Regions from separate parts of the Streptomyces sp. NPDC086023 genome, predicted to be linked through region 1. Evidence: riboswitches for the same ligand, from Rfam matches in the RefSeq annotation. Region 1 holds a riboswitch; the other holds the start of a gene.
What was found. A riboswitch is a leader RNA that binds a small molecule or an ion and turns the genes downstream of it on or off. The one in region 1 is predicted to bind cyclic di-AMP.
Positions count from the first base shown of each region.

Region 2: another riboswitch for cyclic di-AMP. It lies ahead of ACIF6F_RS29455 (M23 family metallopeptidase); the one in region 1 lies ahead of ACIF6F_RS24080 (transglycosylase family protein).

Region 1 covers NZ_JBITRX010000012.1:189,670-195,508, forward strand. The annotation lists gene ACIF6F_RS24070 (cytochrome P450) at 96-1,358, shown strand; gene ACIF6F_RS24075 (transglycosylase family protein) at 1,475-2,527, shown strand; cyclic di-AMP (ydaO/yuaA leader) riboswitch at 2,816-2,988, shown strand; gene ACIF6F_RS24080 (transglycosylase family protein) at 2,994-3,677, shown strand; gene eno (phosphopyruvate hydratase) at 4,035-5,321, shown strand; gene ACIF6F_RS24090 (septum formation initiator family protein) at 5,423-5,839, shown strand, end outside.
Region 2 covers NZ_JBITRX010000018.1:77,988-83,826, reverse strand. The annotation lists gene ACIF6F_RS29465 (M16 family metallopeptidase) at 69-1,400, shown strand; gene ACIF6F_RS29460 (M16 family metallopeptidase) at 1,421-2,788, shown strand; cyclic di-AMP (ydaO/yuaA leader) riboswitch at 2,995-3,154, shown strand; gene ACIF6F_RS29455 (M23 family metallopeptidase) at 3,167-3,964, shown strand; gene ACIF6F_RS29450 (GntR family transcriptional regulator) at 4,218-4,904, shown strand; gene ACIF6F_RS29445 (HPr family phosphocarrier protein) at 5,070-5,351, opposite strand; gene ACIF6F_RS29440 (GNAT family N-acetyltransferase) at 5,536-5,839, shown strand, end outside.

The DNA.
Region 1 (5,839 bases):
GCCGGAGGCACCCGGCACCCCAACCCCCGGCACCGCCGGAGGCACCCGGCACCACGCGGCGGCCACCTGCCAAGGTGACGGCTAGGGTCGGCCGTATGCACGACCAGGCCGCGCCCGATTCCCCGCCCACCCTCTTCGACTGGCAGTTCGCCACCGATCCGTACCCGGCGTACGCCTGGCTGCGGGAGCACTCGCCCGTGCACCGCACCGCGCTGCCCAGCGGGGTCGAGGCCTGGCTCGTCACCCGGTACGCCGACGCCCGGCAGGCCCTCGCGGACCAGCGGCTCAGCAAGAACCCGGCGCACCACGCGGAGCCGGCGCACGCCAAGGGGAAGACCGGCATCCCCGGCGAGCGCAAGGCCGAGCTGATGACGCACCTCCTCAACATCGACCCGCCGGACCACACCAGGCTGCGCAGGCTGGTCTCGAAGGCGTTCACGCCGCGCCGTGTGGCGGAGTTCACGCCGCGGGTGCAGGAGCTGACCGACCACCTCATCGACGGCTTCGCGGAGAAGGGGGAGGCGGACCTCATCCACGAGTTCGCCTTCCCGCTCCCCATCTACGCCATCTGCGAGATGCTCGGCGTGCCGCGCGAGGACCAGGACGACTTCCGCGACTGGGCCGGGATGATGATCCGCCACGGCGGCGGACCCCGCGGCGGGGTGGCCCGGTCGGTCAAGAAGATGAGGGGCTACCTGGTGGAACTGATCCACCGGAAGCGGGACGACCTGGGCGACGACCTCATCTCGGGACTCATCCGGGCAAGTGACCACGGCGAGCACCTCACTGAGAACGAGGCCGCGGCGATGGCATTCATCCTGCTTTTCGCCGGTTTCGAGACCACTGTCAATCTGATGGGGAATGGGCTGTATTCCCTGTTTCGGAATCCCGCCGAGCGGGCCCGGCTCCAGGACTCGCTCGCGGCCGGCGAGACCGGTCTGCTGGAGACCGGGATCGAGGAGCTGCTGCGCTACGACGGCCCCGTCGAGCTGGCCACCTGGCGGTTCGCCACCGAGCCGCTGACCCTCGGCGGGAAGGACATCGCCGCAGGTGATCCGGTACTCGTGGTGCTCGCCGCGGCCGACCGCGACCCGGCCCGCTTCGACGGGCCCGACACCCTCGACCTCTCCCGGACCGACAACCAGCACCTCGGCTACGGACACGGCATCCACTACTGCCTCGGCGCCCCGCTCGCCCGCCTCGAAGGGCAGACCGCGCTCGCCACCCTGCTGACCCGGCTGCCGGACCTGCGACTTGCCGTCGCCCCGGACGAACTCCGGTGGCGCGGCGGGCTCATCATGCGCGGCCTGCGCACCCTGCCCGTGGAGTTCACCCCCCGCGCCAAACAACGGAATTGAGCATTCCTCACTTTCGTGACCTCAACGTGATCTGCGCATCATCGACTTGTGACATCCGTTCGAACCCCGCTAGGTTCGCCGTCACTTCCTTTGCCGCCACGCGAAAGGTCCACCTCATGCGTTCCGGGAACGGCCGTCACCGGCGCCCCCGTCAGGCCCCTGCGCTCGTCGTCACGGCGGGCGTCACCGGCTCCGCACTGGCGCTGCCGCTGCTCGCCGCCACCAACGCCAGCGCCGCCGACGCCGCCACGTGGGACAAGGTCGCCGAGTGCGAGAGCGGCGGCACCTGGAGTGCCGACCTCAACAACGGCTTCTACGGCGGGCTGCAGTTCACCCAGGAGCTGTGGAAGGAGGCCGGCGGCCAGGAGTACGCCCCGCGCGCCGACCTCGCCAGCCGCTCGCAGCAGATAGCCGTCGCCGAGCGGGTGCTCGCCGAGAAGGGCCCCGGGGCCTGGCCGCTCTGCGCGGCCCCCGCCGGGCTCACCAAGACCGGCCCCAAGGCCGACGTGGACGACGGCCTCGGCAAGCCGAAGCCGGTCACCCCCGCGCCCGTGCGCCCCGACGAGGGCTCAGGCGCCACCGAGGAGGCCGGTACGGGTACGAAGACCCCCGCGCCCCCCGTGACGCGCACTCCGGCACCGCCGACCGCCGGCACCCCCTCGGGCACCGCCACCCCGGGCGCCACCATCACCCCCGGAGCCACCCCCGGCACCGCGACCCCCGGCACCCCCACGGCCCCCGGCACGGGCGCGCCCACCACGCCGGGCGCCACCGGCACCCCGGGCACGCCCGGCGCGACCGACGGGGCCACCCCGGGTGCGACCCCCGGGGCCACCGACGGGTCGGCCACCCCCGGCCCCGGCAGGCACCGCGGCAACGCGGCCGACGAGACGTCAGGGGACGTGTCGGGCGAAACGGACGGAACGGGACGTCACGCCCTGACCCTCGACCCGCTCGCTCCTGACGCCGGGTCGGGTACCGGTGTCACTCCCGAGGGCGCCGGGGAGTCCACGTACATCGTCAAGTCCGGCGACAGCCTCTCCGGCATCGCGGACGCGAAGGGCCTCAAGGGTGGCTGGGCCGCGCTGTACAAGGCCAACGAGCAGGTCATCGGCGATGACGCGGACCTCATCAAGCCCGGTCAGAACCTCGACCTAAGCCAGAACTAGGGGCACTTCGGGCATCCGTTAAAGCGGGCAATGTCCGGATTCGTGTAAGTCTGGCGTCAGTGAGACATGAGTCTCAGGCCGTCAACTGGCGTGTCCCGCCCGGAAGCTCGGCTACCGCCCCTTCTCACCTGCGCAAACGCCGGTTCCCGGTGCGCAAGTACGGGCCGTTTCTCCCCGATGTCCTGCCTTGAACATCGGGGAGCGGTCTGTCTACGGTCTGAACCGCTCGCCACCGCGGGCTCCTTCGACCGCATCGCCGAGTCCTGCCGGCGGACGGGGGAAACAGTCGTCGCGCAAGCGCCGAAGGCAGGAGCGGGGGACCCAAGGTTTGTGCCGGGCCCGGCCGTTGAAAGACGGTCACGGAACGGCTTGGGGTGAAGCCACGCGCTAGGACGCGAGGCCGGGCAACTCACTACGCCCGAACCCGACAGCTCACCTCGTAGGCGTCGGTGAGGAGAAGCCTCCAATGCTGCTTTCCAAGGGCAAGCACCGCCGTGCGTCCAAGGCCACCCGCATCGTCACCCTCGTCGGCGTGACCGGCGCGGCCGTCGCCGCCCCGCTGATGGTCGCGGGCACCGCCAGCGCCGCCACCGCCTCCGAGTGGGACCGCGTCGCGCAGTGCGAGTCCGGTGGCAACTGGTCCATCAACACCGGCAACGGCTACTACGGCGGCCTGCAGTTCTCCCCCTCCACCTGGGCTGCGTACGGCGGCACCGCCTACGCCCCGCAGGCCAACCAGGCCAGCAAGTCCCAGCAGATAGCCATCGCCGAGAAGGTGCTGGCCGGTCAGGGCAAGGGCGCCTGGCCGAGCTGCGGTGTCGGCCTCTCCGGCGCCAAGTACAGCGGCGGCGGCTCGGGCGAGTCCGCCCCGGTCAAGAAGAAGGCCAAGAAGAAGACGACGGAGACCCGCACGCAGCAGGCTCCGACCACCCGCTCCGAGCGCACCACCGCCGCCCCGAAGCCCGCGGCCCCGGCCACCGGCTTCAAGAAGGGCAACGGCTCCTACGAGGTGAAGGCCGGCGACACCCTCGGCACCATCGCCGACGCCCAGAACGTCAAGGGCGGCTGGGAGAAGCTCTTCGAGCTCAACAAGGACATCGTCACCGATGCCGACCTGATCTACCCGGGCCAGATGCTGAAGCTCTCCTGAACGGCTCCGGTACGGGAGTAGTCCCGGCCCGGCAGTAGCCACGCCCGCCCGGCGCGTCCTCCCCCCGATGCGCCGGGCGGGCGTTCCCCTTTCTCCGGCCGCCGACCCTCCGGAGAACCCCTCTGCCCTCTGGCACCCGACCCTCCGGTAACCCCCTCCGGGAGCCCCTTTGGGAGCCCCTGTGCTCGTTTGATCAGGGGTCTATGTCCTGGAAGACGGGTATTCGGTCCCTTTTTCGTCCCAGGACCCGGGCGGTCGAGCGGCCGACGCCCCCGACGGGGTTAGGCTCTAGGCGGCGAGGGCCGGTCCCACGGCCCCCCACGCCACCGCACATCTAGCGTCACATCCCAGAAGGAGATGCTCGTGCCGTCCATCGACGTCGTCGTAGCCCGGGAAATCCTGGACTCCCGAGGCAACCCCACGGTCGAGGTCGAGGTGGGCCTCGACGACGGCAGCACCGGCCGTGCTGCCGTTCCGTCCGGCGCCTCCACCGGTGCCTTCGAGGCCATCGAGCTCCGTGACGGTGACCCCAACCGCTACATGGGCAAGGGTGTCGAGAAGGCCGTCCTGGCCGTCATCGAGCAGATCGGCCCGGAGCTCGTCGGCTACGACGCCACCGAGCAGCGCCTGATCGACCAGGCCATGTTCGACCTGGACGCCACCGACAACAAGGGCTCCCTCGGCGCCAACGCCATCCTGGGCGTCTCCCTGGCCGTGGCCCACGCCGCGTCCGAGGCCTCGGACCTGCCGCTGTTCCGCTACCTCGGCGGCCCGAACGCGCACCTGCTGCCCGTTCCGATGATGAACATCCTCAACGGTGGCTCGCACGCCGACTCCAACGTCGACATCCAGGAGTTCATGATCGCGCCGATCGGCGCCGAGTCCTTCTCCGAGGCCCTCCGCTGGGGTGCCGAGGTCTACCACACCCTCAAGAAGGTCCTGCACTCCAAGGGCCTCTCCACCGGCCTGGGCGACGAGGGCGGCTTCGCCCCGAACCTGGAGTCGAACCGCGCCGCGCTCGACCTCATCGTCGAGGCCATCAAGCAGGCCGGCTACACCCCGGGCAAGGACATCGCGCTCGCGCTCGACGTCGCCGCGTCCGAGTTCTACAAGGACGGCAAGTACGAGTTCGAGGGCCAGTCCCGCTCGGCCGCCGAGATGACCGAGTACTACGAGGGCCTCGTCGACGCCTACCCGCTGGTCTCCATCGAGGACCCGCTGTTCGAGGACGACTGGGCCGGCTGGAAGGTCATCACCGACAAGCTGGGCTCCCGCGTCCAGATCGTCGGCGACGACCTGTTCGTCACCAACCCCGAGCGCCTCGCCCGCGGCATCGAGGAGGGCTCGGCCAACGCCCTGCTCGTGAAGGTGAACCAGATCGGTTCGCTCACCGAGACCCTCGACGCCGTCGAGATGGCCCAGCGCAACGGCTTCAAGTGCATGATGTCGCACCGCTCCGGCGAGACCGAGGACGTCACCATCGCCGACCTCGCCGTCGCCGTGAACTGCGGTCAGATCAAGACCGGCGCCCCGGCCCGCTCGGACCGCGTCGCCAAGTACAACCAGCTGCTGCGCATCGAGGAGATCCTCGACGACGCGGCGGTGTACGCGGGCCGCAGCGCGTTCCCGCGCTTCAAGGGCTGACCCGGCCGAACCGGCTGACAGCGCCCTGAGCCTCCGTACGTCCCCGCACTCGGTCCCGTACCGTGTGCGGGGACGTACGTGCTTATCAGGGGAGGCGGGACATGGCCGGGAACCGGGATCGGTTCTCCACCGCGACCAGGCTGAAGGCGCTCGGCGAGCGGACCGCGGCCCACGTCTACCGCTCCCAGTCCCGCCGGCAGGTCCGGCGCAGCCGCCTCACCGGCCGCGCGGCGCTGCTCGTGCTCGTCCTCTGTACCCTGGTCGTCGCCCTCGCGTATCCGATGCGCCAGTACGTATCCCAGCGCTCGGAGATCGCGGAGCAGCAGCGGGAGGCCGACCGGGCGCGGCAGCGCCTGGAGGAACTCCGCGACGAGAAGGCACGCTGGCAGGACCCGGCGTACGTCGAGCAGCAGGCCCGCCGGCACCTGCACTACGTCCGGCCCGGGGAGATCGGCTACACCGTGATCGACCCGGAGGCCGAGGAGCGGCGCAGCGCAGACGAGGGCGCGGCCGACCGA
Region 2 (5,839 bases), on a different contig from region 1:
TCCGCCCGTCGGCGCGCTTGCATACAGTGGCAGGACTCTCTCATCGCGATCGAAGGGATCACATGCCCATGGGTCACACGGCCACAGCGCAGGCCGCCTCCGGCGGCCTGACAGCGACCGAGCACCGCCTGGCCAACGGCCTGCGCGTGGTGCTGTCCGAGGACCACCTGACCCCGGTCGCCGCGGTCTGCCTGTGGTACGACGTCGGCTCGCGCCACGAAGTCAAGGGGCGCACCGGTCTGGCTCACCTCTTCGAGCACCTGATGTTCCAGGGCTCGGCCAGCGTTTCGGGCAACGGTCACTTCGAGCTGGTGCAGGGCGCCGGCGGGTCGCTCAACGGCACCACCAGCTTCGAGCGCACCAACTACTTCGAGACGATGCCGGCACACCAGCTGGAGCTCGCGCTCTGGCTGGAGGCGGACCGGATGGGCTCGCTGCTGTCCGCGCTGGACGACGAGTCCATGGAGAACCAGCGCGACGTGGTGAAGAACGAGCGCCGCCAGCGGTACGACAACGTCCCGTACGGCACCGCCTTCGAGCGGCTGACCGCCCTGGCCTACCCCGAGGGCCACCCGTACCACCACACGCCGATCGGCTCCATGGCCGACCTCGACGCCGCCACGCTGGAGGACGCCCGCACGTTCTTCCGTACCTACTACGCGCCGAACAACGCGGTGCTGTCGGTCGTCGGCGACATCGACCCGGAGCAGACGCTCGCCTGGATCGAGAAGTACTTCGGCAGCATCCCCTCCCACGACGGCAAGCAGCCGCCGCGGGACGGCAGCCTGCCGGACGTCATGGGCGCGCAGCTGCGCGAGGAGATCGTCGAGGAGGTCCCGGCCCGCGCGCTGATGGCCGCCTACCGCCTCCCGCACGACGGCACCCGCGAGTGCGACGCCGCCGACCTCGCCCTGACCATCCTCGGCGGCGGCGAGTCCTCCCGCCTGCACAACCGCCTGGTCCGCCGCGACCAGACCGCCGTGGCCGCCGGCTTCGGCCTGCTGCGCCTGGCGGGCGCGCCCTCCCTGGGCTGGCTGGACGTGAAGACCTCCGGCGGCGTCGAGGTGCCCCGCATCGAGACGGCCGTCGACGAGGAGCTCGCCCGCTTCGCCGCCGACGGGCCGACCTCCGAGGAGATGGAGCGCGCCCAGGCCCAGCTGGAGCGCGAGTGGCTGGACCGTCTCGGCACCGTCGCCGGCCGGGCCGACGAACTGTGCCGGTTCGCCGTGCTGTTCGGCGACCCGCAGCTCGCGCTGACCGCGGTCCAGCGGGTGCTCGACGTCACCGCAGAAGAGGTGCAGGCCGTCGCCGCGGCCCGGCTGCGCCCGGACAACCGCGCGGTCCTCGTGTACGAACCGCTGCCCGCCACCGAAGACAACGCCGAAGGGGCAGACCAGTGACCGCCGACGTCGCTTCCTCGATGACCTTCCACCCGCAGCCGCAGGCCGGACAGCCGAAGCCGTGGGCCTTCCCCGCCCCCGAGCGCGGCACGCTCGGGAACGGCCTGACGGTCCTGCGCTGCCACCGCCCCGGCCAGCAGGTCGTGGCCGTCGAGGTCATCCTCGACGCCCCCCTGGAGGCCGAGCCCGAGGGCCTCGACGGCGTGGCCACGATCATGGCCCGCGCGCTGTCGGAGGGCACCGACAAGCACTCCGCCGAGGAGTTCGCCGCCGAGCTGGAGCGCTGTGGCGCCACCCTCGACGCGCACGCCGACCACCCCGGCGTCCGGGTCTCGCTGGAGGTGCCCGCCTCCCGCCTGCACAAGGCCCTGACCCTGCTCGCCGAGGCCCTGCGCGCCCCGGCCTTCGCGGACAGCGAGGTGGACCGGCTGGTCCGCAACCGCCTCGACGAGATCCCGCACGAGCTGGCCAACCCGCAGCGCCGGGCCGCGAAGCAGCTCTCCAAGGAGCTCTTCCCCGCCACCCTGCGCATGTCGCGTCCGCGCCAGGGCAGCGAGGAGACCGTCGGCCGGATCGACTCCGGGGCCGTCCGCGCCTTCTACGAGGCCCACGTGCGCCCCTCCACGGCCACGGCCGTCGTGGTCGGCGACCTGACCGGCACCGACCTGGACGCCGTCCTCGCCGACACCCTGGGCTCCTGGACCGGCGGCACGGGCGAGGCGTACCCCGTCACGCCGGTCACCGCGGACGACACCGGCCGCGTGGTGATCGTGGACCGGCCCGGCGCCGTGCAGACCCAGCTGCTGATCGGCCGGATCGGGGCGGACCGCCACGACCGCGTCTGGGCCGCGCAGGTGCTCGGCACGTACTGCCTCGGCGGCACGCTCACCTCGCGCCTGGACCGCGTGCTCCGGGAGGAGAAGGGCTACACGTACGGCGTGCGCGCCTTCGGGCAGGTGCTGCGCTCCACGGCCGACGGAACCGGCGCCTCGATGCTGGCCATCAGCGGCTCGGTGGACACGCCCCACACCGGCCCCGCGCTGGGCGACCTGTGGCAGGTGCTGCGCACCCTCGCCGCCGAGGGCCTGACGGACACCGAACGCGACGTGGCCGTACAGAACTTGGTCGGTGTCGCGCCGCTGAAGTTCGAGACCGCCGCGGCCGTCGCCGGGACCCTGGCCGACCAGGTCGAGCAGGAGCTGCCGGACGATTTCCAGGCGCAGTTGTACGCGCGACTCGCCGAAACCGGCACGGTCGAGGCGACTTCGGCCGTGGTGAACGCCTTCCCGGTGGACCGTCTGGTGACGGTGCTCGTGGGTGACGCGTCGCAGATCGCGGACCCGGTGCGGGCGCTGGGCATCGGAGAGGTGACCGTGGTCACCAACTGACCTGATTCCGGGCCGACATGAGGCGGGGCCTTGGTGGATTGCCCACCGAGGCCCCGTTTGTGCTCTCTGTCCGTTTCGGGGTGGTCGTTGCCTGAATGACCCGTGGCGTACGCCACAAAACAGCGTGTCCGTTTGGTGATTGTCCGACGATCCGCCTAGCGTCAACCTCGCTGTCCGTCAGCTGTAACAGCCGCACCCGCGGCACCGGACAGCGATCGCCGAGTCCCCGTCAGGCGCGAGCCTGGGGAGCCGGGGACCCACATCAGTCCCTGGGGTGAATCGGACCGCCTCGCCAGAGGTGGCCCGTAGGAGACCTTCCTGCTCCGAACCCGTCAGCTAACCCGGTAGGCGAGAGGGAAGGAAAGGATCAGCCTCTCCATGGCCTTTGGCAGTCGTGCCACCGGTAAGCACCGTGGCCCCAGCCGTCTGAGCCGCAAGAGCGCGAACGTGGCCGGCATAGCCGCCCTCGCGACCACCGGTGTCGTCGGCACCCTGGCCGGCCCGGCCTTCGCCGCCACCGACGCGGACTCCCGTGGCCCCGAGGACACCGGCCTGAACGCCGTCGTCGTCGCCGACGACCTCGCGGGCCAGATCGAGGCCCAGGCCGAGTCCCAGCAGGCCGCCGCCGAGATCGCCGCCGCCAAGGCCCAGGCCGAGAACGAGGCCCGCCAGCGCGCCGCCGAGGCCAAGGCGAAGGCAGAGGCGAAGGCCAAGGCCGAGCGCGAGGCCGCCGAGCGCGCCGCCCGTGAGGCCGAGCGCAAGCGTCTGCTCACCTACGTGGCCCCCGTCGCGGGCTCGTACGTCAGCACCTCGTACAAGGCCGGCGGCTCCATGTGGTCCTCCGGCAGCCACACCGGCATCGACTTCCACGCCGCCTCCGGCACCTCGGTGCACGCGGTCGGCCTCGGCACCGTCGTCGAGGCGGGCTGGGGCGGTGCGTACGGCAACAACGTCGTCATCAAGATGAACGACGGGACGTACACGCAGTACGGCCACCTCTCGTCGATCAGCGTCTCGGTCGGCCAGCGCGTCACCCCGGGCGACCAGATCGGCCTCTCCGGCTCCACCGGCAACTCCAGCGGCCCCCACCTCCACTTCGAGGCCCGCACCTCGGCCGACTACGGCTCGGACATCGACCCGCTGGCGTACCTGCGCTCGCACGGCGTCAGCATCTGACCCGCGACCGCACCCGTCGCCACCGCGGCGTCGCACGCTTCCCGAAGGCCCCGGCTCCCCGAGCCGGGGCCTTCGGCGTGCCCTCCGCCGGAGGTGCGCGGAGCCGGCGTGTGCATCCGACACGTGCAGATCCGGTAAAAAACCATTCCGGAATTCATCGGTGCGCTCCGGAATTCCTCGTTTCTGCAATAGAGTCGGCGGCACACATGTCGACGCCGACCGCGTTTCGCGGGGATTAAGCGGAGGTCCGGTCATGCGCATTCCCGCGCACGCGGTGTGCACGGCGATCCGCGACGACATCGTCGCCGGCGTCTTCGAGCGCGGCAGCAGGCTCACCGAGGAGCTCCTCGCCCGCCGGTACGGCGTCTCGCGCGTCCCCGTCCGCGAGGCCCTGCGCACCCTGGAGTCCGAGGGCTTCGTCACCACCCGCCGCCACGCCGGGGCCTGCGTGGCCGAGCCCACCGAGCAGGAGGCCGCCGACCTGCTGGAGCTGCGGGTGCTGCTGGAGCCCCTGGGGGCCTCCCGGGCCGCACAGCGGCGTACCGAGGGCCACCTGAAGGTGCTGCGCGGGCTCGTACGCCTCGGCCAGGAGAGGGCCCGCCGGGGCCAGGGCGAGGACCTGCGCTCCCTGGGCGGCTGGTTCCACGAGACGCTCGCCCAGGCCTCCGGCAGCCCCGCTCTGATCTCGATGCTCACCCAGCTGCGGCACAAGATCGCCTGGATGTACGTGGTGGAGGCCCCGGCGCACCCCGTGGAGTCCTGGGCCGAGCACGGCGCCATCGTCGACGCCGTGGCGCGCGGGGACGCCGACCGGGCGCGGGCCCTCGCCGCCGCGCACATGGCCCGCACCACGGGGGCGCACCGGCTGCGGAGGGCGCGGGGCGAGGGGCCGGTGAGGGGTTCGCAACCTGCCGTAAACACCGCGGGCGGCCGCCTTTAACAAAGGCCGTATACAAAGGGGTGGCGGAATTCGTCGGGCCGCATTTTTTCCGTGCCCTGATTTCGCCGCGCCATTCCCTGTCCGGCCGAGGTGCCAGAAAAGGAAAATGAGCCGCATCCCGGAACGGGTCACGGCTCATTCGGCGGCCGGAAACCGGCCGGAAGCTCAGACGGTCTCGGGAAGCTCCTCAAGGCCTTCCGCGACCAGCTTCGCCAGGCGGTCCAGGGCGGCTTCCGCGCCATCGGCGTCGGAGGCCAGGATGATCTCCTCGCCACCCTGTGCACCCAGGCCCAGCACGGCGAGCATGGAGCCGGCGTTGACGGGCGTGCCGTCGACCTTGGAGATGGTCACCGGGATACCGGAAGCGGTCGTCGCCCGGACGAAGATCGAGGCGGGACGAGCGTGCAGGCCCTCGGCCCAGCCGACGTTGACGCGGCGCTCTGCCATGGTGATGCCCTTCAGGTTCTGCGGGTTGTCTAGACCACTATCTCACGACCGCCGGGCTGCATCCGACCGACCTTCGGCCCGAGGAAGCCTGCCGTTCGACCTCCCAGCTTGCCCTGGTTCGTCCCTCTTGCCCAACCCGCCGCGCGCGTGGGGTCCGCGGGGTCCCGGGCCGTACTCTTGGCCCATGCGGACGCCGTCGGATCCTTCGTACCCGGCCCACTGGGAAGCGGATGTCGTGCTGCGCGACGGCGGCACCGCCCGGATCAGGCCGATCACCACAGAGGACGCGGGCCGGCTGGTCAGCTTCTACGAGCAGGTCTCGGACCAGTCGAAGTACTACCGGTTCTTCGCGCCCTACCCGCGTCTGTCCGCCAAGGACGTGCGCCGCTTCACCCATCACGACTACGTCGACCGGGTCGGCCTGGCCGCCACCGTGGGGGACGAGTTCATCGCCACCGTCCGCTACGACCGGATCGACGCCACCGGCC